Regions from separate parts of the Paenibacillus sp. JT31N17 genome, predicted to be linked through region 1. Evidence: riboswitches for the same ligand, from Rfam matches in the RefSeq annotation. Region 1 holds a riboswitch; each other region holds the start of a gene.

Evidence for each region. A riboswitch is a leader RNA that binds a small molecule or an ion and turns the genes downstream of it on or off. The one in region 1 is predicted to bind thiamine pyrophosphate.
Region 2: linked by a shared signal. The riboswitch ahead of thiC (phosphomethylpyrimidine synthase ThiC) and the one ahead of AC0YOB_RS00320 (thiamine phosphate synthase) in region 1 are both predicted to bind thiamine pyrophosphate.
Region 3: linked by a shared signal. The riboswitch ahead of AC0YOB_RS13955 (ABC transporter substrate-binding protein) and the one ahead of AC0YOB_RS00320 (thiamine phosphate synthase) in region 1 are both predicted to bind thiamine pyrophosphate.

The regions. Positions count from the first base shown of each region.
Region 1 is NZ_JBWDNP010000001.1:63,734-73,854, forward strand. Features, by position in the region: gene AC0YOB_RS00290 (histidine kinase) at 1-1,486, opposite strand, end outside; gene AC0YOB_RS00295 (response regulator transcription factor) at 1,502-2,230, opposite strand; gene AC0YOB_RS00300 (ABC transporter substrate-binding protein) at 2,498-3,820, shown strand; gene AC0YOB_RS00305 (carbohydrate ABC transporter permease) at 3,866-4,810, shown strand; gene AC0YOB_RS00310 (carbohydrate ABC transporter permease) at 4,807-5,643, shown strand; gene AC0YOB_RS00315 (hypothetical protein) at 5,678-6,964, shown strand; TPP riboswitch at 7,111-7,212, shown strand; gene AC0YOB_RS00320 (thiamine phosphate synthase) at 7,330-7,965, shown strand; gene thiO (glycine oxidase ThiO) at 7,949-9,103, shown strand; gene thiS (sulfur carrier protein ThiS) at 9,087-9,290, shown strand; gene AC0YOB_RS00335 (thiazole synthase) at 9,292-10,059, shown strand; gene AC0YOB_RS00340 (thiazole biosynthesis adenylyltransferase ThiF) at 10,056-10,121, shown strand, end outside.
Region 2 is NZ_JBWDNP010000002.1:352,037-362,157, reverse strand. Features, by position in the region: gene AC0YOB_RS09150 (hypothetical protein) at 1-489, opposite strand, end outside; gene AC0YOB_RS09145 (ATP-dependent helicase) at 641-2,827, opposite strand; gene AC0YOB_RS09140 (VOC family protein) at 2,852-3,649, opposite strand; gene thiC (phosphomethylpyrimidine synthase ThiC) at 4,119-5,846, opposite strand; TPP riboswitch at 6,273-6,380, opposite strand; gene AC0YOB_RS09130 (hypothetical protein) at 6,429-10,121, opposite strand, start outside.
Region 3 is NZ_JBWDNP010000003.1:462,246-472,366, forward strand. Features, by position in the region: gene AC0YOB_RS13930 (glycosyltransferase) at 1-250, shown strand, start outside; gene AC0YOB_RS13935 (glycosyltransferase family protein) at 324-1,007, opposite strand; gene AC0YOB_RS13940 (glycosyltransferase) at 1,009-2,649, opposite strand; gene AC0YOB_RS13945 (glycosyltransferase) at 2,655-3,800, opposite strand; gene AC0YOB_RS13950 (hypothetical protein) at 3,879-4,289, opposite strand; TPP riboswitch at 4,517-4,628, shown strand; gene AC0YOB_RS13955 (ABC transporter substrate-binding protein) at 4,809-5,879, shown strand; gene AC0YOB_RS13960 (thiamine-binding protein) at 5,930-6,232, shown strand; gene AC0YOB_RS13965 (ABC transporter permease) at 6,222-6,992, shown strand; gene AC0YOB_RS13970 (ABC transporter ATP-binding protein) at 7,002-7,805, shown strand; gene AC0YOB_RS13975 (TatD family hydrolase) at 7,802-8,617, shown strand; gene AC0YOB_RS13980 (WGxxGxxG family protein) at 8,731-9,060, shown strand; gene AC0YOB_RS13985 (hypothetical protein) at 9,169-10,121, opposite strand, start outside.

The DNA of each region.
Region 1 (10,121 bases):
TCTCCTTAATTCCGTGATAAATACTGTTCTCGATCAAAGGCTGCAAAATCAGCTTCAGGATCGGCAGATATCTGGTATCGTCATCCACATCCCAAATAACCGAAAGCTTGTCTTTGTTTCTGATTTTCTGGATTTCCAGATAAATTTCCGTGTAGCGGATTTCCTCGTTTACAATAACCGTTTGCTTCGGGCTGCTCAAGGCGTATTTCAAAATATCGCTGAGATGCTCGATCATCTTGCTGGCGTCATTAGGTCCGCCGGACAGTCCAAGCGTCTTCCAGTTGATAATTTCCAGGGTATTGTAGAGAAAATGGGGATTGATCTGCGATTGCAGCGCCAGCAGCTCCATGTATTTCAGTTCGTAGCTTCGATTGGACAGCTGTGTTTTCAGAAAATCCTGCTCGATAAACGTTTTGATAAAATTTTGCAAAATAAAGCCGTATTCATCCGAAACCTTATTCAACTGTATCGGCAAAGGCCGGTCATGCTTGGCTGCTGAAATAATCGACACAATGTTCTTTAAGTTATTGTAATTGCGTTTGGTCAAAATATAGGTGATGGCAATCCCGATCAGAAATGAGGCAATCAGCAGAATGAAAGTAACCTGCCGCAGCAGCGTAGGCACGCGGTACAAGACATCCTGCGGAATAAGCAGGATATAATGAAGCTCATGCTGCTCGGACTGAATATGGGATACCGCATAGTTTTGAGTGCTTGTCCGAAGCGGCAGCTGGTCCGCAGGGGAAGCGCTTATCTGCTGCAGATCGGTCGCAGATAAATCCGGTGTCCGGTTGCTGTGAAAAAGAATCCGGTCCTGCTGGTCGGCAATGAGCAGCGTTTGCTCCTTGGAAGGAGCCAGATCCTGCAGCAGGCTGTCGATATAGGCCGGTGATATATTCAATACCAGAATACCGGTCGCCTGCTTCGAGCCTGGTGTATACAGCTTGCGGTAAATGGTGACGATCCTGTTCTTCCCGAGGCCGAACCGGTCGATATCGCGTTCTTCGATCCACGTATCGTCGCTATTTCCCGCCTGATAGGAGCGGAACCAATCGGTATCGTAGAAATTGCCGATCGTGGCGAGCCCCTCGGTCGAGGTGAGCACCCGTCCGGCGGGGTTGTCGTAATAGACATAAATCGAATCGATATAAGGGCGCGCATTAGCCGGAGAGCTCAGGAAATTGATGAATAATTCCAGCTGCAGAACCTGTTCGTACTCCAGACGGGCTGCGTTCAGGATCGATTTAAGGCGCACGGAGATGTTGTGATTGGCCTGATAGCTTAAAGACAGCGTATCCATCTCATTGAGGATCAGTTCCAAAGAGTCTCTTGTTTGCGCCAGCAGACTCCAGTTTTTCTGGTTTACATCATTTTTGATGAAATGCTGGGTGATCAGTATCGAAAAAGCGCCAAAAATAAGAATAGGCACCATTAAAGGCACCAGAAAGAAAAGAAGATTTTTGAACATATATTTCTGCTTCCACATCGTAGGCTTCCTCTCTTACTGGCCGCTTCGAAATTGTCTCGGATTTCTTCCGTAGAAGGACTTGAACGCTTTGGAGAAGTTTTTGGGATTGCCGTAGCCCACCAGCTCGCTCACCTCATACGTCTTGTACCGGGGGTCCGACAAATACTGTGCAGCCTTCTCCATCTTCACGGAAAGAACATAATCGCTGAAGGACTGTCCGGTCTTCTTTTTGAAATAGGTGCTGATATAATACAGATTCATATGGACAATCCGGGAGACATCTTTTAATTGAACGGTCTGAAAATGCTCCTTTACATAGTCTTTCATTTTTCGGATCATGATATCGCTGTCCTGGTCATCCTCATGAACAGGTTCGGATTGCCGCTCCTGATCAAGCTCGATTTTTAATTTCTGGAACACCTGGGCCAGCTCCTGGTATTTGGTCGGCTTTACGATATAATCTCTGGCACCGTAAACCAGCGCCTCCTTGATGAGCTCGAATTCCTTGTGTCCGGTCAAAAATACGATCCGGGTCGGATCGCCTATCGCTTTCAGATCCTTCGCCAGCTCAAGTCCGGATTTGACCGGCATCTTAATGTCGCATAATATAACATCCACCGCATGGCCGCGGATAAAGTTGAGCGCTTCCAGTCCATTCTCCGCTTCACCCGCGACGTGGAATCCCAGCTCGTCCCATGGAAAATAGCTGCTGATGCCATGCCGGATTTCATATTCATCGTCCACGATAAGCAATTGATACATGTTCGGGTCTCCCTATCGTATTATGCAAGCGTTTTAATCTGATTATAGCATGGGAGGGAGAATGCTTTGCGGATTATCTATAGCTGGCATCCCTTTTCTTAAAATAACGCCCCTTTATGGGGAACGATTCCCAAAGCTTCTAAAACAAAGGGGTATAAACGCGAGTCCGGTGCATACCAAATCGCGCCATGAATTGATAAAGTGTCACTAAGAAAAAGTATATGCTGCTGATCAATCAAAAAAAAAAGAAAAGGGGTTGTAAGCAATATGATGAAAAAAGGGATGGCTTTACTGCTCGGCGTCTTTCTGCTTGGTTCGTTTGCGCTTGCCGGATGCGGCAATTCCGGTTCGTCAACCGGTAATGGGGGAGGCGAGCAGGAGAAGGTGACGCTTCGCTTCCTGTGGTGGGGCAGCGATGCCCGGCATGAGCAGACACTGGCCGCACTGGAGAAGTATATGGAGCTGAATCCGAATGTCAAAGTCGAGGCTGAATACAGCGGATACGAGGGCTATGAGCAGAAGCTGAAAACACAGCTGGCCGGCGGGACTGCGCCTGACCTCATTCAGGTGGATCAGCCCTGGATTTACGATTTTTCCACTCAGGATGACATGTTCGCAGATTTGAATACATTCAAGGATATTATCGACCTGTCCACCTTCGACGAGAAATTTCTGCAGGATTATTCGGTTCTGAACAATCAGCTGCAGGGCCTTCCGACGGGGTCGACCGGAATGATCATTTCCTACAACAAAAGCTTTTTTCAAAAATACAACATACCGGAAGACACACAATTCGATTGGGACAATCTGCTCGAAATCGGCAAGAGAGTCCACGATGAGAGCGGCGGTGCGGATGTGCTGCTGAATGCCGGGCCGAACACCTTCCTGGCCATGTTCAAATCCTATGTCAGGCAGAAAACAGGCAAGCAGTTTATTCAGGACGATTATACGCTGGGCTTCGATAAACCGCTAGCCGTCGAGGCGCTGGGATATTTGGAGAAATATCTTGACGCCGGCGTTGTTCAGCCTTTTGCGGAATCCGCCCCTTATCAGGACAATCTGGACAAGCATCCGAAATGGTTCAAGGGAGAGTTCGGGATGACGAAGAACTGGCCTTCAACCATTCCCTCACTGCAGGATGGGGTCGATTTCGAAGTGGGGGCGCTGCCTGAAATTATAATGAAAGGCGCGCTGACGACGGCGGTGGTCAATCGTCCATCACAGCTGCTCTCCATTGCGAAGAGCTCCAAGCATCAAGAGGAAGCGGCCAAATTGATGAATTGGCTGCTTAATGATAAAGATGCGGCCGTTATTCTCGGAGATGTACGAGGCGTACCGGCAAGCTCAGCCGCTCTGGATGCGCTGGAAGGCGCGGACAAGCTTGATTCGGTTATCGTGGATGCGACGGAGCTGGCACTGAAAACAAGCGGCGAGCCGGAGAACGGAATTACCAACAATGCCGAGCTGATCAAAATTGCCACCGACATCATGCAGAAGCTTGGTTATCACAAGAGCACACCGGAAGAAGCGGCCGACGAGATTATCAAGGAACTGACTGCCAAGCTGGAGGAAATCAAAAGTCATCAATAATTCACTGGACTCATCCATGAACGGGCAAAGGAGGGAACAGAGCTTGTGAATGAATCAGTATCCAATGCCTCTGCAGCGAATGCGAAGTTCAAGTCACCCAAAAAAAGCAGGAACCGCAGATGGAAGTATATGGGCTTTCTCTATATCGGCCCATGGCTGCTCGGGTTTGCTATTTTCGAATTATATCCGTTTATCTCATCCCTGCTGTATTCGTTTACGGATCTGAATATGTTCAAGAGTCCCAATTTCGTCGGTCTTCAAAATTACATCGAGATGTTTACCCGTGACAAGCTGTTTCTGCAATCGTTGAAGGTTACCTTTATCTATGCCGTCATCGCGGTCCCTTTGAAGCTTGCTTTCGCTCTCTTGATTGCCATTCTTCTGAACAGGAAGCTGAAAGGGATCAATTTCTTCCGTACCATTTATTATCTGCCGTCCATTATGGGAGGCAGCGCCGCGGTAGCTCTGCTCTGGAGATATCTCTTCTCCAGGGAAGGGCTGGTCAATCAGATGACGGGGAAGCTGAGCATCGCTCCGATCGATTGGCTGGGAAGTCCGGATATTGCCCTGTATACGATCAGCGCGCTGACAGTGTGGCAGTTCGGATCGTCCATGGTCCTGTTCCTCGCGGCGCTGAAGCAGGTGCCCGGCGAGCTATATGAAGCGGGGCGGATCGACGGGGCATCCCGGTCCCGGATGTTCGTCAGCATCACGTTTCCCCTCATTACGCCAATTATTTTCTTTAACCTCATTATGCAGATGGTGAACGCTTTCCAGGAGTTTACCGCGGCGATGGTGATTACAAGCGGCGGACCGCTGAATTCCACCTACCTGTACGGGCTGCTTATTTATGAGAACGGGTTCAAGTATTTTAAAATGGGCTACGCGTCGGCACAATCCTGGGTGCTGTTCGTCATTATAATGATTTTTACACTGGTTATTTTTAAATCCTCATCCAAATGGGTGTACTACGAAGATGGTGGCAAATGATGAAGAATCTGTCCAAAATCGGCGCTTACCTGGTATTGATCGTATTCGGCTTTATTATGATCTACCCGCTGCTCTGGATGGCGGCGGCTTCCTTCCGGTCCAATGCAGAGATTTATACTTCAATCGGATTAATTCCGAAGCGGGTGATCTGGGACGGTTTTGTGGAAGGCTGGAAGGGCTCCGGTCAATTCACGTTCGGAACGTTCTACGCCAATTCCTTTCTGCTGGTCGTTCCCACTGTCATCGGTACGGTCGTCTCAAGCGTTCTTGTCGCCTACGGATTCACACGGTTTCACTTTCCGCTGAAGAAGGTGCTGCTGGCAGTCATGATAGCAACATTGATGCTGCCCCATGCGGTGTTGATCATTCCGCGTTACCTGCTGTTCCGGAATTTCGGATGGCTGGACAGCTATTTGCCATTTGTCGTTCCGGCTTTCCTCGGCGGATATCCGTTCTTCATCTTTATGATGGTTCAATTTATACGCGGTCTGCCGAGCGAGCTGGATGAATCGGCGAAAATAGACGGCTGCAATTCCTTTACGATTCTGACCCGGATCCTGATGCCGCTGTGCAAGCCTGCGCTGTTCTCCGTCAGTATAATTCAATTCATCTGGCTGTGGAATGAATTTTTCAACACGCTGATCTATGTGAACAGCGTCAGCAAATTTACACTTCAACTGGCGCTGAGAATGTCAATCGACGCCACCTATGATATTCAATGGAATCAGATCATGGCGATGTCATTACTGACGATGCTGCCCTGCATGATTATCTTTTTCCTGGCGCAAAAGCATTTTGTAGAAGGAATTTCTACAACCGGATTGAAGGGTTAATAGAGTACTTTTATTTGCGGGGAGGAATATTTATATGCTGCATCCATTTATGGGAATCAAGAATTATGGCAAAGTAGGCATGTCGGTAGCGGAATCATCCCACAAATTGCATCGAATCGGCTATGTGGACCGCAGATTGATGAAGCTTGAGGCCGGGCATATGGTGGCGCGTCCCGAATATGAGGTGAAGGGGGCGCTCTCCCGCCTGATGTGGCAGGATGCCTCGCATTGCGATCAGCTGCGCAGCCGCTGCAAGCAGCTCCGAATGAGCTCGTCGGCCTTCGACAAGTCGCCGGACCCGAATCTGGAGCTGCTGATGGACGAGGTGCTGAAATCCGCGGATACGCTGCAGCTGATGAGAGCGTTGTTCGAGGTGGTGAAACCGGATCAAATCCGCTCTGCGCGGGCATATATGGCAAGCGCCCAGCCCATTGTCGATGAGCCGACGATTCATTTATTGAAGCATCAATTGATGGACCGGGAGGAGCAGTTGGAGTGGGGGAATGAGGCCGTGCGGCATTTCTCGGCCGAGTCCACTGAGAAAGCGGTGGCCGATGCCGACCGCTGGGTCGGATACCTTCGTAATTTGCTGGCTGCAGCCGGAGGCATTGACGGGGGTCTCGCCAAGGAGGAGCCCGATCCCGAGCTTGCGGTTGCCGCCCAGCCATTCGAGCTGCCTGCTTCCAGCACGCGCGACGGCCGGTTCCGCAGCGCAGTGAGCAAATTCAAGGAATTTCAGTTCGAGGACTCCGAGGCGGGCCGATTCGAAATGATGATGTTTACGCGCTTCTTCGAGATGTCTCCGGCGGAAGCGGTTGCCTGCGTCCACTTTCAATCCGAAGGCAAGCCCTGGGAGTTCTACCTCGATACCGCCAGGCATGCCTGGGACGAGGTCAGACATTCCTGGTTCGGCGAAGCGGCGCTGCGGGTCAAGGGCTATGATATTTACGACAAGCCGAACTGGACGGGCTGGCTGGACATGACGCTGCAGCTGTTCGAGCCGGACGAGGCCTATACGCATCTGACGATTGCCATCGAGAAAGCGGCGATGAAGTATCCGCCTGGCAAACGCGAGGAATGGGAATTTTGCCGCGACATTGCCCGGGATCCGCTCATGACGACCTTCCAGGATTTTGACTGGGCCGACGAAGTGGTGCATGCCGGGTTCGGACAGCGCTGGATCGTGAATGACGTGCATAAAGGGGATCTGAAGCAGGCGATGAGTTCCTCGGCAGAAACAGTCGAGAAGAGAGGGGCTTATATGGCGAAGTTCGACCATCAGGGAGCAGAGCCGAAAAGCCCGTATGCCGGCGGGTATTGAGAGGATAATTATTTCCGCAATGCTTGCCCTTTCAGATGCGGCTTTTACCTGGTTGTATAAGGTTGGACCCGCATATTTGCAGCCTTTCAACAGATTTTTATTTGCTTTTTCTAGCATTCGTGATAGTATAAAGCCAATTGCATAGGATGTATCACTAGGGGAGCCGAATGGCTGAGATTGAAGATGAATTCAAACCCTTTGCACCTGATCTGGGTAATACCAGCGTAGGGAAGTGGTCTCACGATTGGTCTATCGGCATATGAATAAGTATGCTATTGCCTAGTTGAACAGGGCCGCCTTCTTATCTGGAGGGCGGTCTTTTTTGTGTTTTTATCCATACCGTAGTCTGGGAGGGCGGTGATAGTTTGACGGCACTGGAATTACATGTAATTTCGGATGGCCGGCAGGATCTGGAAGCCTATGCGAAGACTGCCGGGAAGATTCATCCGTATGTGACTTCCTTTCATCTGCGGGAACCGGCGAGGAATGCTTCCGAGCTGTGGCAGGGGGTGCAAGCTCTGCTGGCCGAAGGCGTTCCGGCCGGGAAAATAATGATTAATGACCGTATCGATGTAGCATGGGCCGCCCGGCTGCAGGGCGCTCAGCTATCCTACCGCAGTCTGGGCGTACGGGAAGCCAGAATGGCTTTTCCCGGACTTCGTCTGGGCTGCTCCGTGCATGAATCAGAGGAGGCTGTCCTGGCCCGGCAGCAGGGGGCGGATTTCCTGATTTATGGCCATATATTCCCAACGGCTTCCAAGCCGGGGCAGGAGCCGAGAGGGATCGGCGCTTTGGCGCATATGGTCCGGAGCGCGGATATACCCGTAATCGCCATTGGCGGAATTAATCCGGAGCGCGTGCAGCAGGTCCGGGCAGCAGGAGCAGCGGGTGTAGCGGTGCTGTCGGGCATTATGCAGGCGGCGGATCCTCTGCGGGCCGCCTTGCAGTACGCCGAAGCTTTGAACAGACGAGGAGACGAATCAGATGACGAATACTTTTGATGCGATCATTGTGGGCGGCGGGGTGATTGGAAGCTCGGTCGCTTACCATATGGCGGCAAGAGGCATGAAGGTTGTGCTGCTGGAGCGTGACCGGCTTGCCGGGCAGGCCTCCAGTGCCGCTGCCGGCATGCTTGCCGCACAGGCGGAAATCAACGAAGCGGGGCCTTTATTCGACCTGGCCCTCCGCAGCCGCGCGCTCTTCCCCTCACTTGCCGCCCAGCTTCGAGAGCTCAGCGGAATTGATATCGGACTGGAGCGCAAGGGGCTGCTGCGCATCGCCACAACCGTCGCGCAGATGAACGAGCTTCAGCATGCGATCGGATTTCAGTGCAAAGCGGGGCAACAGGCAAGCTGGTTGACCGGTCATGAGGTTCGCAAGCTCGAGCCGGCGCTTGCCCCGGATATTCTGGGCGCCATGCTTGTTGAAGAGGACGGGCATGTGCTTGCCCCGGAGCTTTCCCTTGCTTTTGCCAAGGCGGCCGCGGCGCTGGGAGCGGATATACGGGAATATGCGGAGGTGCAATCGCTTGTTCTGGAGCAGGGCTCTGTATGCGGCGTCCGGACCCGGGACACAACCTTGTACGGCAGCCGCATCGTCATTGCCTCCGGCACCTGGAGCGGGCCGCTTATGGAGCAGGCTGGACTTTCAAGCCCTGTTTTCCCTGTTCAGGGAGAATGCTTCTCGGTGCTTACCCATGCGCCGCTGGTGCAGGCGACGATATTCAGCCATGATTGTTATCTTGTTCCCAAGAAGGGCGGACGGCTTATTGTCGGAGCCACAATGAGAGAGCATTCCTATGACCGCAAAGTCACGCTGGGGGGGATTGGCAAACTCCTCGAAGCCGCCAAGCTGCTGGTTCCGGATATTGTGCATGCGGAATGGGAGAAAGCCTGGTCGGGACTGCGGCCGCAGACTGCGGACGGTTTGCCTTTCCTGGGGGAGCATAAAGAGCTGCGTGGCTTGTACGTGGCGGCCGGCCACTATCGCAATGGCATACTGCTTAGTCCCATTACCGGGCAATTGGCCGCTGATTGGGCGGAGGGAAAAGCGGCAGAGGCCGATTATCTCGACGCTTTTCGATTGGACCGGCAGATGGACATGAAAGGAGCGATGAACCAGGATGAATTTGCACATTAACGGCGAGAACGTCGAAGTGCCCGGTACTTTAGCATCCGTGCACGACCTGCTCCGTCATTTCGGTTTGGAGGAGAAGGTAGTAATCGTAGAGTGGAACCAGAGCATTCTGGAAAAGTCCGCTCACCAGGATACCCGTCTGTCGGACGGAGACCGCATTGAGATTGTCCATTTTGTAGGAGGTGGCTGATATGTTGAAGATTGGAGCGCATGAATTTCATTCCCGGCTGCTGCTCGGCACAGGGAAGTTCCCGGATTTTGAAATCCAGAAGCAGGCCGTCGAGGCTTCGGAATCGCAGATTCTGACGTTCGCCGTGAGAAGGATGAATATTTTTGAGGCGGGCCAGCCCAATTTTCTGGAGATGCTGGATGTGAGCCGCTACACGCTGCTGCCGAATACGGCAGGGGCCAAGACCGCGGAGGAAGCGGTGCGAATTGCCAGACTGGCCAAAGCTTCCGGGCTTTGCGATATGATCAAGGTCGAGGTGATTGGCGACTTCAAGACGCTGCTGCCCGATCCCATCGAGACGCTGAAGGCGTCCGAGATGCTGCTTGCCGAAGGGTTCACCGTTCTGCCTTATACATCAGATGATGTTCTGCTGGCCAGACGCCTGCAGGATTTGGGCGTGCATGCCATCATGCCGGGCGCATCGCCGATCGGCACAGGTCTTGGGATTATCAATCCGCTGAATCTCGGCTTCATTATTGAACAGGCGACCGTTCCTGTCATCGTGGATGCGGGAATCGGGACACCTTCGGACGCTGCGATTGCAATGGAGATGGGCGCTGATGGCGTGCTGCTGAACACGGCGGTCTCCGGCGCCAGGGATCCTGTCAAGATGGCCTTGGCGATGAAGCTTGCCATTGAGGCGGGAAGGCTTGGCTTCGAGGCGGGAAGAATTCCGAAGAAACGGTATGCGTCGGCCAGCAGCCCGATGGAAGGCTGGAGCTCCAATTGAACGGGCGTTATTCCAGGCAGGAGCTGTTTCCTCCCATTGGCACGGCCGGGCAGGAGAAGCTT
Region 2 (10,121 bases), on a different contig from region 1:
GCCAAGCTCGAAATCGGCCCAGCGGTCCGTCATCCGGTCATACATGCTGATGCCATGGTCGAGCCCGATATATAAATACTGCGGGGTAAATAAAAAATCATAGACAATTGAATGGCCGTAGGCGGATTCTTTCCACTTATCCGACGACTTATAATAAAGGCCGGACTGGGTAGCTGCGAAGCCGTAACCCCATTCTTCTTTATACTGATAGCAGGGATGACCGACTTCCTCGTATTCCCACTGCTTGAGCTTAAGCCGGTACAACCCTTTATTCGTGCAGGCATAGGTGACGCCCCCGGACATCTGCAGCCGGTTAACCGTCGTATCTTCCGGAAGGCCGTCCGAGAGAAGGCGCCAATCTTCGTTCGCGGGTTTCAGGTAAATCCCCTGCCCGGGCGATGCCGCTACGACGGTCCGGTCGCTGCGCACCTTGACCGAGGAGAAATGCAGCGGGAAAGGCTGCCTGTTTATATAGGAATCGGGCAACATGGATACTTTCAGCTCCTTGCCTCTTTTTAATATGTAAAGGATTACCTCTATATTAGTTGATAATGATTATCAGTGTCAACCTATGCCTGTTTTTATTTGAGCCAGAATTGAAGCAGCGACTTCGCCGGTGTCATAAAACTTCAGGCATCTTCTACAATGCCGGCGTCAAGATTCCTTTATCCAGACAGGTCTGGAGCGATAATGCCTTGACGCCTGTTCCAAACTCAATATGGACGCGCTCATCCGTCAGCTTCATTATTTCTCCGCGGCCAAATACCCGGTGCTCGACCAGCCTGCCGATCACCAGCTCCTTCCGCTCTCTGAGCGCATTGGGGTCCGCCGGAGACTGCGGCTCCTCGGTCCTCACCGTCAGCTTGGCCGGATTCTGAAGCGTACGAACCTCGCCGACGAACAACGACTCGTCCATCTTCACCCCGTCCCGGTACTTGTAGGTAATCAGCTCCAGATGCCGCTTGGCCCTCGTCATGCCGACATAGAACAACCGGACGGCTTCTTCCATCGGCCCGGTATTGCCTTCCGCTTGCTGCTTGATATCCTCGGCGGAGGGGATGACCCCCATGACCAGATCGATCATATAGACAACCTTGAACTCAAGTCCTTTGGCGCTGTGGAAGGTAGAGAAGGTCACGGCATTTTGATTCTTGTTGAAGCTGGAAGCTTTCATCACCGCCTCCAGATGCTTGAGCCTTTTGGCAAAGTCCTCCATGCTCCCAAGCGTGCTCGCGATCTCTTCCAGCGTGTTCAAATTGCCGATCAAATAATCCTTCCTGAAGCCGAGCCGCTCCACCATCTTGTCAATCGCCTTATCGTAACCCAGCTTGGTGCGGATCACGCGGATTGCTTCAAGCGGCGGCATGCCCTTCATCTGCTGCAGCGTTTCCTTGCATTCCAGAATCGGCTTGCGCTGATATTCCTGGAGATCCACATAGCTCAGCAAATTGTCGAAAACCGACTCATTATTCTGAATCTCCCGCAGCACGCCCATCTGATGCTTCGTAATATAGCCGTTAAGCTTCGTGTACACCTGTTCCAGAAGATCGTAGCGCTTGTCCGTATAAGACATCCGCATGATATTCAGCATGTCCTTGACGATCCAGTGGGAGAAAAACCGGTTGTCCGAATCCTTCATATAAAAGGGCACTCCGGCCCGTTCGCATTCATTCATCAGCATGATGGAGGAGGAGCTGTTCCGGTAAAGCACCGCCACCTCGCGAAGATCAGTAAGCTGCTGGATATGCTCCACCACATATTTGGATTGATGATTATAATCGGTAAAATTGCGGATCGCGATCGGCTCATGCGCTTCATTGTCCGTAAACATATTTTTGTCATAGCGGTTCTTGTTCCGTTTGATGAAGCCGCTTGCGATATCCACAATATCCCGTGAAGACCGGTAATTTTGCTCCATGTACAGGATCACGGCATTCGGATAAACGTCTTTGAAATGCAGCAAATAAGAAGGCTCTGCGCCCCTCCAGCTGTAAATCGACTGGTCGTCGTCGGCTACCACGCATATATTGCCATGCTCTCTTGCCAATTCCTCGATAATGGCATGCTGAACAAGCGAGGTATCCTGGCTTTCGTCCGTCAGCAGGACATCGTATCTTTGCTGATATTTATGCAGCAGCTCCCGGTTCATCTTCAACACTTCGTTAGCCGTCGTCAGCATATCGTCAAAATCCAGCAGGAGCTTGCCGGAGCCGGAGCGCTTGAACTCCTCGTAGGCAATCAGAATACGATCGGCCTGCTTCACCTCACAGGGCACCTGTGCCCATTTGTCGCTGGGAATCATTCTATTTTTGATGTAGCTGATATAGGTAGTCAGCTCTTCCATTTGATCCTCCGTTATCGTATTGCCGGCAATCGACTGATACAGATTGCGCAGAATCAGCTTCTTATGCAGCTGATGGGGGTCAAAATCCTCTCCGCCCTGTTCCCTGCCTTCCTGATTGCCCTCGATAATAAGATAAGCGGTTCGGGTCTGCTGAAAATGCTCCCGGACAATCTCAAATGCGAGACTGTGAATGGTAGAGAAATCGACTGGCGCAAGCTCCGGGAAAAACCGCTTGAACCGCTCCTTCATATCCAGCGCCGACGCCCTGCTGAACGTGACCGCCTTAATGCGCGACGGAGCGATCCCTTTCTGCTGGATCAGATAGCCGATCTTCATGATGACGGTAGTCGTTTTCCCGGAGCCGGGAGAAGCAAGCAGCAGCAGCGCGCCTTCGGTTTGAAGGACCGCCTGCCGCTGAATCTCATTCAGCTTGACGCCCGTTTCCTTTGCCTTGCGCTTAAAAAAATCCTCTTTGGTTATCATAGACAGTCCCTCTATCGTTTCTCGTTAATCCTTTATAGACAGCGGCAAATGAAGAAGCGCCGGCAGATTCTTCCCGAAGCCTGTTGCAACCCGCAGGCACAGTTGGTAATCATTGATGATCATATGAAGCTCTCTATCATTGGCGGAAACCATTTCTTCCTCCCTCAGACGGCTGCGCACCACCTGGATGTAACTTTCGTCCGAGACTCCCAATGTTACTAGCATTCGGGGAGGCAGCGCAAGCATGGAGATCGGAATCCATCGCCGCTGCTTGGCGGTCAGCACGAAATGAGCCGTTCCTCCGATGGCAAAAGTGAAATTATCGTAGACTTTATCCAGCTTAAAATCAAACATGTCCTGCAGCCGCTCCCGGAATGCCTTCACATGTTCGACGGGAAATCCGACCTCGCGCATATAAAGAACACGAAGAGCGCCGGAGGGGGCTACGATATCCTCCTTGATATAAGGATGGGCAATCAGTTCGAGCAAATTTCCATCCCCATCGCGAAAGTAAATATTTTGTCCCGTTCCAAAATGATCCACTTCTCTGCCATCCGGCCATTTCTCGATCATGACCTGCCGACTCCTCAGGAAGGCGACAAGAGCGTCGAATTCCGAGAACGGAACTTCAAACGCCAGATGCGCCGGAGCAACAGGCTCATATGCCTCCTGAAATACAATCGTACAGTGCTCCGTGATCCGGAATTCAATGCGGCTCTCGGATTCTTCCACAATAGGCAGCAGCAGACGTTCATGATAATACTGCCTTGCGCTTGGAATCGATACCGTGTTCAGCTGAAGCCCCGCATAGTGTGTAATCATGGTTTTCCACCATCCTTATTGTGGTTGTCTGCTCATTATAAACCTTCCTGCCAGAAACGGCTTTCTCCGTCTTTATTGCAATAGGGTGAATGTCTGCATGTCAAAGATGTACGGAACCGGTAGACAAAGACCGCCGGAACTGATTCCGGCGGCACTGACCTGCTTATCGTTTATGTTCCAGAAACCATTGATACAGCTCGGGATTGCCGTACGTCTCCTCCCAGATCTGATGATCAATCGGAGTTTCTAGTCGAAGAAGATGCGAGGTGACGGGCATGGACAGCAGCATCCTTTCTCAAGAGCGATTGTTCATTATTATAACGCTATCGTTCAATATTTTACCAGCCGCTTTAACTTAAACTGAAGCCGCCCGGCGCGTCTATAGGCGGCATGACAGGGGTGGCGGGGCGGTCTGCATGCCGTTTTGGACGAAGTCAATCAGCATCGCAAAAAGAAGGAACACCGCCTACTAAAGCTGTGCTTCAAATCCTGTCCGATTTGCATTATCTTCTCCTTCCAAGTCCCGAACAGCCTGCTCGCGGATGTCCTGTGTGATTCGCATGCTGCAAAACTTCGGACCGCACATCGAGCAAAAATGGGCCGATTTGGCCGCATCTGCAGGAAGCGTCTCATCGTGATAGGACATCGCCCGTTCCGGATCAAGCGAGAGATGAAACTGATCGCGCCAGCGAAAATCGAACCTCGCTTTGGAAAGCGCATGGTCCCGTATTTGCGCGTTCGCATGCCCCTTCGCCAGATCAGCGGCATGCGCCGCGATCTTGTACGCAATCACGCCTTCCTTCACATCCTCTTTATTGGGAAGTCCCAGATGCTCCTTCGGTGTGACATAACAGAGCATCGCCGTACCAAGCCAGCCTATCATCGCCGCCCCGATAGCCGAAGTGATATGGTCGTAGCCGGGAGCAATATCCGTCGTCAGCGGACCCAATGTATAGAACGGCGCCTCCCGGCACACCTTCAATTGACGCTCCATATTCTCCTGGATCAGATGCATCGGTACATGGCCGGGGCCTTCTATCATCACCTGCACGTCATGCTTCCATGCAGCTTGAGCCAGCTCGCCAAGAGTATCCAGCTCCCCGAATTGAGCCTCGTCATTGGCATCTGCAATGGAGCCCGGACGCAGCCCGTCGCCAAGAGAGAATGAAACATCATACTGTTTCAAAATTTCGCAAATTTCTTCAAAGTGCGTATACAGAAAATTCTCGCGTTGATGCGCCAGGCACCATGCCGCCATAATCGACCCGCCCCGCGAAACAATCCCTGTTACCCGCTTGGCCGTAAGCGGGATGTACCGCAGCAGCACACCCGCATGAATGGTAAAATAATCAACCCCTTGCTCGGCCTGCTCGATCAGAGTATCGCGGTACACCTCCCAGCTCAAATCCTCCGCCTTTCCGTTCACCTTTTCCAACGCCTGGTAGATAGGCACTGTGCCGACCGGAACCGGCGAGTTTCGCACGATCCATTCGCGGGTTGTATGAATGTTCCTGCCCGTGGAGAGATCCATGACCGTATCGGCGCCCCAGCGGGTAGCCCATGTCATTTTCTCCACTTCCTCCTCGATGGACGAAGCAACGGCTGAATTACCGATGTTGGCATTGATCTTGACGTGGAAGCGGCGCCCGATAATCATCGGTTCGCTTTCGGGATGATTGATATTCGCCGGTATAATAGCTCTTCCTGCCGCTACCTCGCTTCGCACAAGCTCTGCCTCCACCCCTTCACGAACAGCAATAAACGCCATCTCCGGCGTAATGATTCCCCTGCGGGCATAAAATAATTGGGTCACATTGCGGCCGCGGACAGCTCTTAGCGGTGTGTGGTTTAAAGCCGGGTACGGTTCTGCTCCCTGGCTGCCTGCCGCTTTCTCCGAGTGGAAACCGTTATCAAGCGGCTGAATCACACGCCCTTCATAGCGCTCCACATCTCCCCGATCTTCAATCCATGACCGGCGAAGCGCCGGCAGACCGTTCCGCACATCGGCCCGATAAGCGGAATCCGTGTACGGACCGCTGGAATCATATACCCGAACCGGTTCGTTTATCTGTACCTCGCCACTTCTACTGATACTTGGCGACAGTTCAATCTCCCGCATCGGCACCCGCACATCCGAACGGCTTCCTTGCACATACACTTTGCGACTGCCCGGCAATGCTCCAGCCATGATCGTCATATCAAAAAACCTCCCAAGGTAATTTGGATAATCCCCTAGGAGGCTCGCAAGGACAGCGGCATAGACGGTGCGGAAAAATTGGAACGAGCAAAGGGCAGGCAGTTCCCTGTCCTATTAGTTCCCGGTATGAGCAGGCTTCAGCCCGTTCACCGACAGCATTCCTTGACACACTATCATGCTGGAGCGAACCAGGAAGAATCCGTTCTGCCGTCCTTTGCGGCTGAGCAAATTTCTTCCCTTGGACCGTATAGAAATTTATAGGAGTGAAGCTTATAAATTCTATAAAGTTAAAAAAACCGCTCCGGCATGGGAGCGGTTTGAATGCGGCAATTTCCATCCGGAGCATGAAGACCATGCTTCATTATCCGAATAAGTGAGGCATCCCGTCTATGCGAAAAGACAACAGCATAGATCCAGCCCATAATCGCACAGACAAGCCCACTTTCCTACGCTGGCATAACCCAGATCAGGTTCAAAGGGACCAAAGCGATCAGCGCTTTATCTCAGCCCATGCGGGCGCCCCTAGTGGATTTCCTAGTACGACTATATCGCGTGAACGCACACGGAGTCAACTTATAATGTTCAATTTCTTCGATGAATGCCAACCGTCTGCTGCACATTGCCTGCAACCGTGACGGTTACGTAGTCTGTCTTCATGGTCCCGTTGTTGTAAGTAGAGGTGAACGTAAACGTCAGCGGTCCATCCTCCAGCTTCTCGAAGCTCTCATCCCACATACTCCCGCTCCAGCTGGTCCGCCGTGCGTTCGCGGTATCCAGATGGGTCGTGAAGCCGTTCATCGTCACCTCAACAGTATCCGCTTGGGTAGTTGTTACCGTATCGGTCGTTTGGGCATGCAGCAAAAACTTCTCACCTGCCCAAAAGACCTCATAACCGCGCGGGCTGTCTGCATCGCCGTTTTGATTCATATTGTATTCTCTCCGGCGCTGGTCCCACAAATCCGTATGAAGCACCTGACCCTTGACGTCAAGCGGCAGCACCGGTATGTCCTTGCGCACCAATACCGGCGGCGCTTCGCCGTCCTGGACCGTAAGCTCGACCTTATAGATCCCTGCCTTGTCTCCTCTAAAACCTGGCCCGGTGTGACCATAGGGACTATTGAGAAAGGAGCTGAAGGTTTGTGAGCCTCCCTCCGGATCCTTGACAATATAGATAACCTGTAAAGTATCCAGGTCGGGATCGTCAATGGTATGGCCAATCCGGATCGAATCCCCTTCATACACCGGTTTGGGGGTCCAGTCAAAATCGGCTGCAGGCGGCCGGTTCGTTTCGATATAGAAGTATTTCGGATCGCTCCAATTGCTCCAGTCATAGCCGTCATACACACGGACTACGACATACATGTACACATGCTCAGGCAGGTCGACAGTTGGCCGCCAAGAGAGTTCCCGGCCCGGCTTGATATCCGTATCCCGATACAGCTCTCCGCCATATTTGAAAATCTGAAGCTGGTATCGGGTTTGCAAATCTCCGTCAGCATCCGCATAATTCCATTGAAACGCCGGCCGGAATTCCGTTAGCTTCGCCGGATTATTCTGATCCGTGCTTTCAGGCACTATGATCCGGGCTTGCGGTATCTGGTTGTATATCGTGACCTGCCCGTTGTACTGCGCCTCGGCTCCTGCCGAATCCTGCACGACCTGACGGATATTGAAGGTGCCGAGTGTGTTGAACACCTTGCTCCAGAATGTCCGTGACGTGCTCTGCAATAATTCCCCATCGCCAGTTGTCATATTGCGAATGTAGTACGCATGCGGCAGGTTCTCCCGTCCGCCATCCTCGGCGTCATAGGCCGCAGAATTCATAACAACCGGAACGTTGCGGAAAGTATTCACATAGCTCGTCGTGAATCCGGGAACCGGCGGCGTATTGGGTGTCGGTATGGTGGAGATATCCAGGGATACAACGGTGTAATCCGACCATGCGCCATATTCGTCCTTCACAGCCATGCCAATTTCATATAAACCCCGTTCCTGCGGAGTTACAAGCTTTTCGTAGACAATGCTCCCCGACGGGGTGGCGTAGTAGAACTTCTTCTCCAGGATTCCCCGGGTGGCCCGGTAATCAATGGTGGACGGTTCAGTTGAGTAATTGTCAGGACTGGCATACCGGTCCGGGTCATAGCTGCTGTCGGTCCAGATCAGTTTGCCGTCAGCTGCAGGAACGGCCATAAACTGAGAGACCGGCCTGCGGTGAACGGTCACTCTTTTCGCAAACGGATTCGAGTTTTTACGGTATTCGTCAAAGGTCATATCCGAATAGAGATAGCTCGGGTGCGGATCGTCCTTCGCCCGCAGCGTAACGATGTAATCCCCTACCTTATCGAAGGTCAGCCGCTCGGAGCTGAAGGTTTGACCGTTCATGGCCGACACGCCCTGATTGTTGATGAAACGCGGCGTATGCTGAATGCTCCACTGGTAGGAGCCCGCCTTGGGATCGCCCTCCGGATCCAGAAACTGAATGTTATGGTAAGCGGCCTCCGCCGTGGCTGTGCCTGCATCCCATATCGCGTAGCTGTCCGACCATTCAATTTTATTCTGGATCGCTTTGTACGTGAAGGCGCTGAACACGACATAGGCTTTGTCGCTGAAATAGCCAAAACGCCCTTCTGCATAGCTGCCATCCGCCACGGTCAGAATCGGGATATTATTGAGGAACACATCGATCTGACTGCCGACCGTCTTGATCCTCAGGGCATAGCTTTTGTTTGATTCAAACGGATACGAGCCTGCTTTCAGCATTGTCGGTGCGCCGTTCACGTATTTCACCAGATTGAACACATGGCCATCGGTTTCCACCGCGTACCGGTTTCGTGTATCCTGCATCCGGAAGGAGAAGCCGGCCATCTCCCGGTCGTAGTCTATGTCCTCCATTCGGAAGCTGAACTTCATCTCCACATCGTTGAGTGAAAGGTCAGATACATATTGACCGTTCGTAAACGTCTTTTTAACAAGCGGCGTGGTGGTGGGCGTGCCTATCGCAACGCCTAATGAAGGTTGATCCCTGGCGGATTCATATTGAACATAGAAGAACGCTCCATCTCCAAAATATTCCCCCATGATCTGACCGCCATTACCCCAGTTGCACCCTGAACCGTTTTGGACAATCAGTGCGCCGTTTTGATCGTAAATGTTGACTGGCTTCGTTCCGCAATCACCCATCCCTTTATCGATCTCAAAATCGGTTGTATACCCGTCTGCAGTCATGGATTTATTGGCACCTGCTATATAGTTCCCGTTCCAATCCATGGTGTAGGGGGTATCGCCATCCGTTCCAAATCGATAGGTTGGTATTGTCATGCCGTTCTGAGCCATTCGACTCTTTGGTGTGCCGTCACTTGCATTCAAGACGGTGAAGTACGTATTGGGATATTCGTAATTGCTCGCGGTTATTTCATTATTGAAGGGGTTCATGGCAAATCCGCTATAGCGCGTGATACTGCTGCCGCCTCCATTGATATCTTGGCCGGTATAGCCGGGCTCTCCTGCAGCCGTCAAGTATTGTCTCCAGGCTAAGCTCATATCCGGATTGTACTTTGTGACGCTCATGTCGCGGAAATAAGTATTGCTGGGGCCTGTTGAGGCATAGCCTTGATACGTATATAAGGCTCCTGCAGGATCGGTATAGATCGGCAATAATACTTTGTAAACCAAGTTTAGCTCCTGAATGGAAGAACGCGAAGCCGGTATCAGCCAGTCAGGTTTTTCAGCAACCGACAGATCCGGGCCAACTTCTCTCCATTGGGTGGTCCACGTTGTATTTTGATTACTATTATTGTCCCGGCGGACCATAATTTTGTTTCCGTTGGCATGGCTTATGGTCCAGTTGCTGACTCCGTTGACCGTATTACTCAGTCCCATATCAGCTGCATTTTTCGTTGCCACTTCTGCACCTGTTCTTGCATTCAGCACGGTAAATGTATCGTTATTCTGGATATAAATATACTGATCAGCCAATTCCCATTTGTCTAATAAGTAGGTTCCCGGCAAGGTCTTCGTAAAAACGTAAGGGGAACCATTGGTGTAACGGTAGAGCAAATTAAAATTGCTGCTGTCCATATACGATTCTTGCGGAGAAACTTTCTTAGGGTCCAACGCATAGAGAGTCGTGATGACTTTTCCATTCAAGTATTGCTTTTCATCAAAATAAAGAAGTTTTTTGTTTGACCTGATTTGGGATGTCCCATGATCGAACTGTACATGCGTCCCGTTTTTGTTAATGAGAAGGTCCGTCATACCGGTATTAAAACGGGTTGC
Region 3 (10,121 bases), on a different contig from region 1:
TGCGATGTCGACCGGCTGCATTCTGGTTTCGACTAATCCCCGGAATGACCGGTTCAACCTCGAAGCCGGCGTGGATTTTATCGAAGTGGCGCCAAGCGGGCAAGCCTTTGTCGATGCGCTCCTATGGATTAAGGCGAACTTCGGGGAGGCATTGGGAATTGGAATAAGCGGGTCCCATAAAATCAAGAAAAAGTTTGACTCCAAACAGATTGTGAAATCCAAGCTGTCCCATATTTTCAGAGAAAATTAAGCTGTCTGCCCATAACGGCGAAGCCGGTTTATCCATGAAGGAGACCGGCTTCGTCGTTTGTCATGCAGTATCGTCATGTTCGCTGTTCCGGGTGGAAATAATTCAGACAAAATATTTTCCTGTCTTGACGATAGGATTCACCGAGGGGCGTGATGTCGCAATCATGCCAGCACCATGGATCTGGTTGATAAGGAACGGCGACTTGATAACCGGCACGGAGAAACTCCATGCATTGCGAGGTATCATAGAAATGCCAGCCGCCGAATAGATCCTCGCGCCACCGGATATCGTATTGCGTTGCCATCAGCAGGCCATCCACCGCTTGAACCCTTGTTAAGGCTCCATCAACCCCTCCCCAATCGGATAACACCGCTTTTCCGCTTATGGAGTCATAGATTTTCCCGACCTTCTCGGTTGTTTCCCACCAGACGCCGCTTACAGGAAGCGTTTTTGCGCCGACAACGCCAAGAAGCCCGATATCCGGGTTATTTTCAAACAAATTGATCAGGTCGATAAAAAAATTCCGGTGCAAAATGAGCACATCCAGGTGAAGATAGATCTTATACTTGGCATCGGTGCTGCCCATTGCCTGATTATAGCCGGCGGCCATACCTTCGGCTTGCCTCACGGCAATCGGTTCGACTGTGAACCCGGACGGGACCTTCAGTGCCGTAATGAATGTCAGACATTCCGCATATTTAGCTTCATTATTCACACAGCTGATGACGGCAATTTTCCGCGGGTCCTTACCGTTCATATCAGCCGATTTCCTTCAACAGTTTTTGGAGGAGCTCCTCCTTGGAATCAAAGATCCCGCTATCGACCAGAATGTCAGCGACGATTGAAGCGGTTTTCGCGGGAAAGACAAGATCCTGTCCGATAACTTCGGCCAAATCCTGTTCGCTTACATCATGCTGCCGGAACATTTCAACCAGTGCCTTACGGCTATCCTCCATTTCAATATCCCATTCGATCCGGCGGACTACGGATTTCAGCCTCTCATTGGCTTCAGTCCGTGATGATGTGATTAGCGGCTGTTTCTTATAGGCTTTCACCAAATATTGATACGTACGCCATTCTTCATGCATCTCGCTGCCCAATAGACCCGCCATGTTCTCCATCCATGTCTCGTCTTCCTTCGAAGGCTGGATGATGTTGCGGCGAAACTGCAAGTAGGCATAGCCGGTTCCGGCGAATAAGCGCTCAATGCCGGAGCGGGTAAAGAACCGAAGATGCGTCACGTCCAGAAGCCCTCTGTCCGTATAATTCCATTGCCCCTTCAGCAGATCGCGGATAATCGAATAATGGCCGACGTTCGGAATGCTGGCCAGCAGTTTGCCTTCTTCTTTCAGAAGCGGAAGTACCTTCTGGACAATATTCCAGGGTTCCATTAAATGCTCAAGAACATCCGCACAGATGATATAGTCAAAATAAAGCCCGGGATATTCGATATCCATTGTTTCGATATTTCCGGTGCGGACCTTTGCTAATCGGGAAGCAATATCAGCTGCGCTCGAATTCAACTCGATCCCGTGCAGCTCGGCATTCGGATACCAATTTTTAAGCTCGAGCAGCGTAGCTCCGCAGGCGCAGCCGATTTCAAGCACCCGTAGCGGCTCCGCTGAAGGATCGTCGAGAAGCTGTAATATTTCATGACGGATCAGCAGGGAATATTCCGGGCTGAAGCCCCATTTCTCATTAAACTTCTGGCTATTGGTTTGCATAAGCCCGTAATAAGCCTGCGGGTCACCCCTGAATGAGGCGCTGCCTTCGTGATGGATGAATGTATCCGTGCAAATCATAAGCCGGTAGCCGGCATTGCGGATACGAAGACAATAGTCGTCGTCCTCGTAATTGCCTGGCGTGAACTGCTCATCCAGGAAGCCGACGGCATCGTAAACCTCTCGCTTCATCAACAGGCAAAAGCCGATCAGCTTGAGGCGTTCCTCCCATTTCGAAGGATCAGAACGGTTATATTGTTCGGCGAACGGGATCATCTCATCCAACGAGCTGTAAGGCACTTGAAGGGCCGAATAATAAGCGGCAGCGTTGGTGACGGGACCAACCGCGCCGACTTCTCCGCTGCTGTAAAGGCAGGCAAGAAGCTGGTCGAGCCATCTTGGCGTGAGCACCGTATCATTGTTGAGCAGGAGCAGATTCTCTCCCGTGGCCAGCTCCATCCCTTGGTTGCAGCCTTTCGGAAAACCGAGATTTTCTTGATTATAGATGACCTTAAGGTCCGGTTGATCTTGAAGCCACTTCACGGTTCCGTCGTACGAGCCGTTATCGACCACAATCAGTTCATAAGCATCCGGCGGCGTAAATGCCCGTATGCTCTCTATGCACTTCTGTGTATAAGGGAGTCCGTTACATGTCAGGACTATGATGCTCGTCTTCACGGGGATCATCCGCCTCCTTCGTTTTTAATTGCCGCCGTTTCTGCCGCAGCCTTGGTTTCTGCAGCTTTCAGTGACCGGAGAGCGCCTTCCAACTGGCTTTTGTTGGCAAGCAGATTCGCATCGCCCGGCAAGTATTCAAGAGCTTTTTCAGTATGTTCGTAGGCTTTGTCCAGCTGACCGAGCTTCCCGTAACAGATTGCCAGCTGCACGTGCGGCGCCCAGGTCCAGCATATTTTGTTCATTAATCCGAAATGGTTCGGGGGCATTTCCCGTGCGAGCGCCATCTCATACCAAAATATGGCCTTCTCGTAATCGCTGTGCTCCTCGTGCCAATAGGCAATTCTGCAGCAAATATCCGCGCGGGGGAGGTCATACTCGAAGGATTTGAGCAGGCTCTGCAGTTCCTTCTTCGCATCGCCTTTTGCATGATAACAATGCGCAAGCTGTCCGCAGGCTGCGTGGTGGTCTTCAAAATAATCGACTTCTCTCCTTAAGAAGGATTCATAGCTGTCAATCGCCTCATCCCAGCGTTTGTGATCCATGAGCTCATTAGAATAATAGAAATGGACCCGGGCGCTCATGTTCCCCTGTTCTTTGCGGATCGTTTCTTCCAGTATCGAAATATTCCGAAGCGGGTCTTTATGCTCGCGCATAGGCGCGTGGGTAACTTCGATGCCGGAAGACAGCGCCTTGCCGTCGACAACGAGCACTTCATGTACAGGGTTGACCCATTGAAAACTGCGCGCACGTTTAACCAGCCGGTTGCGGCGTGTAAACAGCTGGGCATTTCCCTGAAAGTCCCGGGACAGGACGTAATCCATCAGGACCGTATCATAATCGGAAGTCAGGCCGGCTTTCAATTTCAGGAATGCCTGACGGTCCTTCTCCAGCAAAACATCATCCGCATCAAGCCAGCAAATATAATCCTTGGTAGCATGGCTGAAGGAAAAATTGCGCGCGGCGGCAAAATCGTGAATCCATTCGAAGTCGTATATATGATTCGTATACCTGGATACGATTTCTTTCGTATGATCCGACGATCCGGTATCGACGATAATAATTTCGTCCATCAAATCCGCAATCGAATCGAGACATCGTGCGATTACCTTCTCTTCATTACGCACGATCATGCATAAACTGACCGAAATCAATTCAATTCACCCTTTCCAGTGCGTAAATAGGTAAAAAATGAAGCTACACGGTCTAGGCCGTATAGCTTCTTTGAAGAATTAGACCGTTGAAGAGGCAATTCCCCAGAATACTTCGGGGCCGATCCGTGATACACCAACGGCGAGACTGTTTATAAAAGCAGAGTAAGTCGTTTGTGCAGCAGCGGGTGCCAATAGGTCTTGTACGGTAAAGCTGCGTGTATTAGCGCCTGCAATACCGGCTGTGAAGATGGCGGAATAAATAATGGTGTCTGTAATCAAGGTTCCGCGAACAACCTGGACAGCAACGGTCGAGCCTGGAGCAGTAGCGCTAAATCCGATTGTTCCTGTCAGATCCACAATCGGGTTCGCTACGCTGCGGGTTTGCAGACCAACAACACCGAACAATACCGGAGCTGCTGTAAGCGCAACGTTGATGGAGCCGGAAGCATTTGCATTCATCGAGCTGCGTTGATCAAGAAAAGTTCCCATGCTGATTTCCCCCTTTCCTCGTAGATCTTACATGCTATTCCAAGTTCTCCGTAATGGAGTAGGCCAAGAATGGCCTCTATTTGCGGATTTTATGAGACTGATAGGCAAACTGTTGTTAAATCACCCCAAGGCCCCCGTATATTTAACGGATCAAGCAACCAGTTATATGTCAACATTCAGGTGGCATTTTGCGCATTGTTTGCTATAATAGGAGGTGCGACATAACTGAATATGACATGGGGAGCTGGAGTAGGCCGGCTGAGAGGGGATACCGTTACAATCCCGACCCTTTGACCTGATCTGGATAATGCCAGCGTAGGAATTGCATTGTAGCAGCCCGTTTTTCATGGTTTTAAGTGAAAGCAGGGGGGCGGATTTTACAAAGCCGTTTACAAGCGTCTTCCATCGGGAGGGCGCTTTTTCTTATGGATAAATCAGGGTATGTGAAGATGTTGTCGCTTATTTGAACGATATTGGGGAGGAGCAGCGCAGATCATGGCAGTTAACAAACGGTTCACAATGGCAAAATGGGGAATAGCGGTGCTTGTCCTGCTGCTCACGCTTGCGGGCTGCGGAGCCAAAGAGAATAATACGGAGCAGGCAGACAATGCGGCGGGTACAAACAGCAGCGGTGCGGATGCGGACGGAGCCAGCCAGCAATCCGGCAACTCGGATGCCGGACAGACCGCTGCCTTAACGAAGGTGAAGGTGGTGCTAGACTGGACGCCGAATACGAATCATACGGGGCTGTATGTAGCCCGGGACAACGGTTTTTTCAAAAACCACGGACTTGATGTGGAAATCATCCAACCCGGCGAAGCCGGTGCCGACACAATGGTGGCCACGGGCGCGGCGGATTTCGGAGTAGGTTATCAGGAAGGGATTACACAAGCGCGGATTCAGGGTGTGCCGCTGGTTTCCATAGCCGCCGTCATCCAGCACAACACCTCGGGCTTCGCTTCGCCCGCGGACAAGAATATCAAGACGCCGACCGATTTTGAGGGTAAAACCTACGGCGGCTGGGGCTCTCCGGCCGAGGAGGCCGTCATCGATTCATTGATGCAGGAGCAGAAGGCGGATGCGGGCAAAGTGAAAATCGTGAACATCGGCGATGCTGATTTCTTCACCGCTGTGAAGAAAAACATTGATTTTGCCTGGATCTATTATGCCTGGACCGGCGTGGAGGCCGAGCTTCGCGGGGATAAAATCAACATGGTTTACTTGACCGATTACAGCGACAAGCTGGACTATTATACGCCTGTGCTGGAAACGAATGAGAAGATGATTGCCGAGCGCAGCGACATTGTAAAAGCATTCGTAGCCGGAGCATCCGAAGGGTATATCTTTGCGATCGATCATCCCGAGGATGCGGCGGAAATTCTGATCAAGGCGGAGCCGGATCTGAACGCCGATCTGGTCCGGGCCAGCCAGAAATGGCTCAGCCCGCGCTATCGGGATGATGCAGCCCGCTGGGGCGAGCAAAAACCGGAAGTATGGACGAATTATGCCGACTGGATGTTTGAGCATAAGCTGCTGGATAAAAAACTCGAGGCGGATAAAGCCTTCACAAATGAATTTTTGCCCGAATAGCCGATAAAGGCCGGAGGGAACTCAAAATAGCGAGAGGGGAAGGAAACGACATGGCAAACGCCTTATTAAGCATTCAAATACTGCCGCACACACCTGGAGGGGAAAGTGTCATCCCGTATGTGGACCGTGCCATCGAGATTATTAAAGCATCCGGCGTGCCCTACCGCGTGGCGCCGCTTGAAACGACGATGGAAGGGGAATTGAATCATCTGTTGTCTATCGTCCAGGAGATGAATGATGCGATGACCATAATGGGATGCCCATCCGTAATCTCACAAATCAAGGTGTACTATAATCCCGAAAGCGGCGCATCCATGGGCAGGCTGCTGGAGAAATATCCAGATGGTCAGTAAGCTTCGCAAATATGGGCCTCCTGTAATTGTATTGGCTGTTTTTATTGTGTTGTGGCAGGCGGCGGTGGCTGTTTTTGATATCGAGCCCTACATTCTCCCGTCTCCGCTTGCGATTGCGTCCAACACAGTCACGGAGGCGCCGCGTCTGTTTCATCATACGCTGTCAACGCTGGGCGTAACTCTGCTCGGCTTTACGGCAGGAACGGCGGCGGGCTTCATGCTCGCCGCTTTGCTGCATCTTATACCGGGAGCCAAAGCCGGTTTCTACCCGCTGCTCGTTCTGACCCAGAATGTGCCCGTTATCGCACTGGGATCGCTACTGGTGGTATGGTTTGGCTTTGGCATACTCCCACGGCTCATACTGATCATGCTCGTCTGTTTCTTTCCCGTTGTTGTAGCCATGCTTACGGGACTTACGCAAAGCGATCCCAAGCTGGTCGACTATATGAAGATGATCGGTGCGTCCAAGAGCCAGCTGTTCTGGCGCCTGGAGCTTCCCAACGCCGTATCCTATCTGTTCTCGGGCCTGAAAATCGCCGCTTCCTACAGCGTGATCAGCGCAATCTACGCCGAATCGATTGGCGGAAGCGAGGGACTGGGCAACTTTATGCTGGTGTCCCAACGGGGCTGGCAAACGGCTAATGTATTTTCCGCTATCGCGATCATTGTCGTTCTGAGTCTCATTCTGTTTGGAATTATCAGTTTGGCTGAGCAAATACTGGTGCGCGGAAGCAGGCGCAAACCCGAGAAAGGAGCGTGACATTACCTAATGACCCGGAATGCGCTTGAGCTGAAGGCCGTATCCAAGCGATTTAATGAAGGAAACTCTTCCAAGCTTGTATTGTCCGATGTGACCTTTCATGTGAAGGAAGGTGAATTCGTCTCGTTAATTGGACCATCCGGCAGCGGGAAAACGACTCTTTTTCAAATTATTGGCGGACTTGAGCGGCCTTCTTCAGGAGAGATCCGGATTGACGGCCGAATCAGTCTCGGCGAGCGGGGCAGAATCGCTTATATGCCGCAGCAGGCTGCATTGCTGCCTTGGCTGACCGTAACGGGCAATATTGAGCTTGCTTTATCCATAGCGGGCATCCCCCGCAGAGAAGGTCGGACCCTGGCAAAGGATTGGCTGGAACGCGTCGGTCTAAGCGGATTGGCTGACTCATATCCTCATGTCCTCTCCGGAGGCATGCAGCAGCGCGTTTCGTTCCTGCGTGCTTTGCTTTCCCCTCAGCCCCTGATGTGTCTGGATGAGCCTTTCGGTGCTCTGGATGCGCTGACCAGATTGCAAATGCAAACCTGGCTCCTGTCCCTGTGGGAGGAACACCGCCGGTCTGTCCTGTTTGTCACTCACAGTATTGAAGAGGCGCTCCTGCTCTCGGACCGCATCATTGTGCTGTCGGCTTCTCCGGCCGTCGTTCTCCGGGAAGTTGCGGTTCCTTTCCCGCGCCCGCGCAGCGGGGAGCAGCTGTGGAATGAACCGGTATTCAATGCCATGAAGCTGGAAATTTATGAGCTTCTCAAGCCGGATGGAACGTTTGAGAGCAAGCGCAAGGAGGAGGCTATGCATTGAAAGGGAATACCGGCTTGAACGAAGGCTTGTATATCGATGCGCATGTGCATGTGGATTTATATGCGCCGGAGGAACGGGAGAGTTTGCTGAATGGAGCTTTCCACAACGGAATTGCCGCAGTCGTTGCCGTATCCATGCATCTGGATTCCTGCAAAATAAACCGGGAAATTGCCGCAAGGCATCCGGGAAGAGTGATTCCGGCTTATGGCTTTCATCCCGAGCAGCTTCTTCCTGGCGAGGGTCAGCTGCAGGAGCTTGTACAATGGATCAGAGAGCGCCATCTGGCCGATGAGGTTTTTGCAATCGGGGAGGTTGGGCTGCCTTATTATTCGCGTATGGAAGCCCGTGAAGCGGGATTGGACTTTGATGAGAGTCCTTATCTGCTGGCGCTTGATCAATTTGCCGTTCTGGCTGCCGAACTGGACCGTCCGGTCGTTCTGCACGCGGTCTACGAGGATGGAGACAAAGCCTGCGATATTCTGGAGAAGCACGGCGTCCGGCGAGCGCATTTCCATTGGTTCAAAGGCTCCGAAGCCACTTTGGAGCGGATGCGTGCAGCCGGCTACTTTCTGTCGGTAACACCGGATGTGCTTTATGAAGAAGAAATCCGGCAGATGGTGAGCGCTTATCCCATTGAACTGATGATGACGGAAACGGACGGTCCCTGGCCGTTCGAAGGTCCTTTCACCGGGCAAATCACCAAGCCGGCCATGGTACGGGACGTGGCTATGGCAATCGCCTCCCTGAAAGATTTACCTGTCGGTGAGGCAGCTTCCATATTGCTTCATAATGCACGGGATTTCTATAGCTAATCCAACGGAGCGGATAAGTTTGGATTAAATTTTTGCATAAAAGCATCGCCAAGAGGAGAAAACAAGAGGGAACACAATCATGTATCCCAAATGGAGGTCTTCTCTTGAAAAAGATGATCGCAAGCCTGTTCGTATGTGCGGTACTTTCTGTTATGCTGCTGGTGCCAGCTTTTGCTGCTCATGACATGAACCGCTCCAACATGAACAACAGCACAACGTATCCCGGTACAAACCTGGGGACGGACAATGGAATGGTTGACAGAACCAGCAATACCGCAGGTGTTGGCACAAACCCTAGAATGAATACGTATGGGACAACTACAGCCAACAACATAAGAGCCAATGCAGCCGATGACAACAATGATATGGACTGGGGCTGGCTTGGTTTGCTTGGACTTCTCGGTTTGGTAGGCTTACGCGGCCGCAGTAAAGAGCGGACATAAGCTTTAACTTTGCCGAAGACGGATAAACCCGATAAAGGGGCAGCTTATGCTTCTTTATCGGGTTTATTGCGTTTTATAACGGCCCACCGCTCATAACAAGCGTCAACCTCAAATGATAAACATCGCGACGAGCGTCGTCACGGCAAGTCCGAGCAGCACCGGCTTCAAATTGCGGCGGGCCAGCTCGAAGGGATCAACTCCGCAGATGGCGGCTGCCGGAATAAGCGCCCAGGGGATGAGGGTTCCGCCGCCGACCCAGATTGCGGCAACCTGACCGAGAGCCGTCAACGTAGCCGCTCCGGTTCCGATTGCGGATGCGAATAATTGGGCGATCGAACCAGCCAATGATAGTCCGGAGAAGCCGGAGCCGTCCAGCCCCGTAATCGCGCCGGTCACGGTAAGCGTTACGGCACCAATTGCCTGATTAAGCGGCACATGGTTGGCAAGCGCGACCCCGAGGTCATTTACGATGCCGTGAGAGCCCTCCGGCAGCACATTGCCGAACATTTCCGTGAAAGCGGCGTCTCCCAGATAGAAGAATGCCGCGATCGGAATGACTGGACCGAACACCTTGAAGCCGAATTGGAAACCTTCGATCAAATAAGCTGTGGTTTCCTCCAGACCCCGGTTCCGGTGAGCAAGCATCGTGACCCCGATCAGGATCAACACGGCAGTGCCGCCTACAAGCGCCGTGGCGTCCCCGCCCTGCAGATTCAGAATGAACATGGCTGCCACGTCGATAGCGAAAAGCACGGGAATCAGCACGGCAAGCAGCTGCTTTTGTTTGTGAGGCAGGGTGATGCGCCCTTCGCTCTGGTTCGCCGTGTGCCCGCTGATTGTCCCTGATACAAGGCCGTCTCTCCACGTTCCCTTCTTCATATCCCGCCGCATCATCCAGAATGCCGTTACCGTTGTGACGAGACCCATGACGATTACAAGGGGAATGCTCGCCTCCATTACTTCCGAGACCGGCAGCCCGGCTGCATCTGCAGTCAGCTTCGGAGCGCCTTGAATAATATAATCTCCGGAAAGCGCAATCCCGTGCCCGAACAGGTTCATGG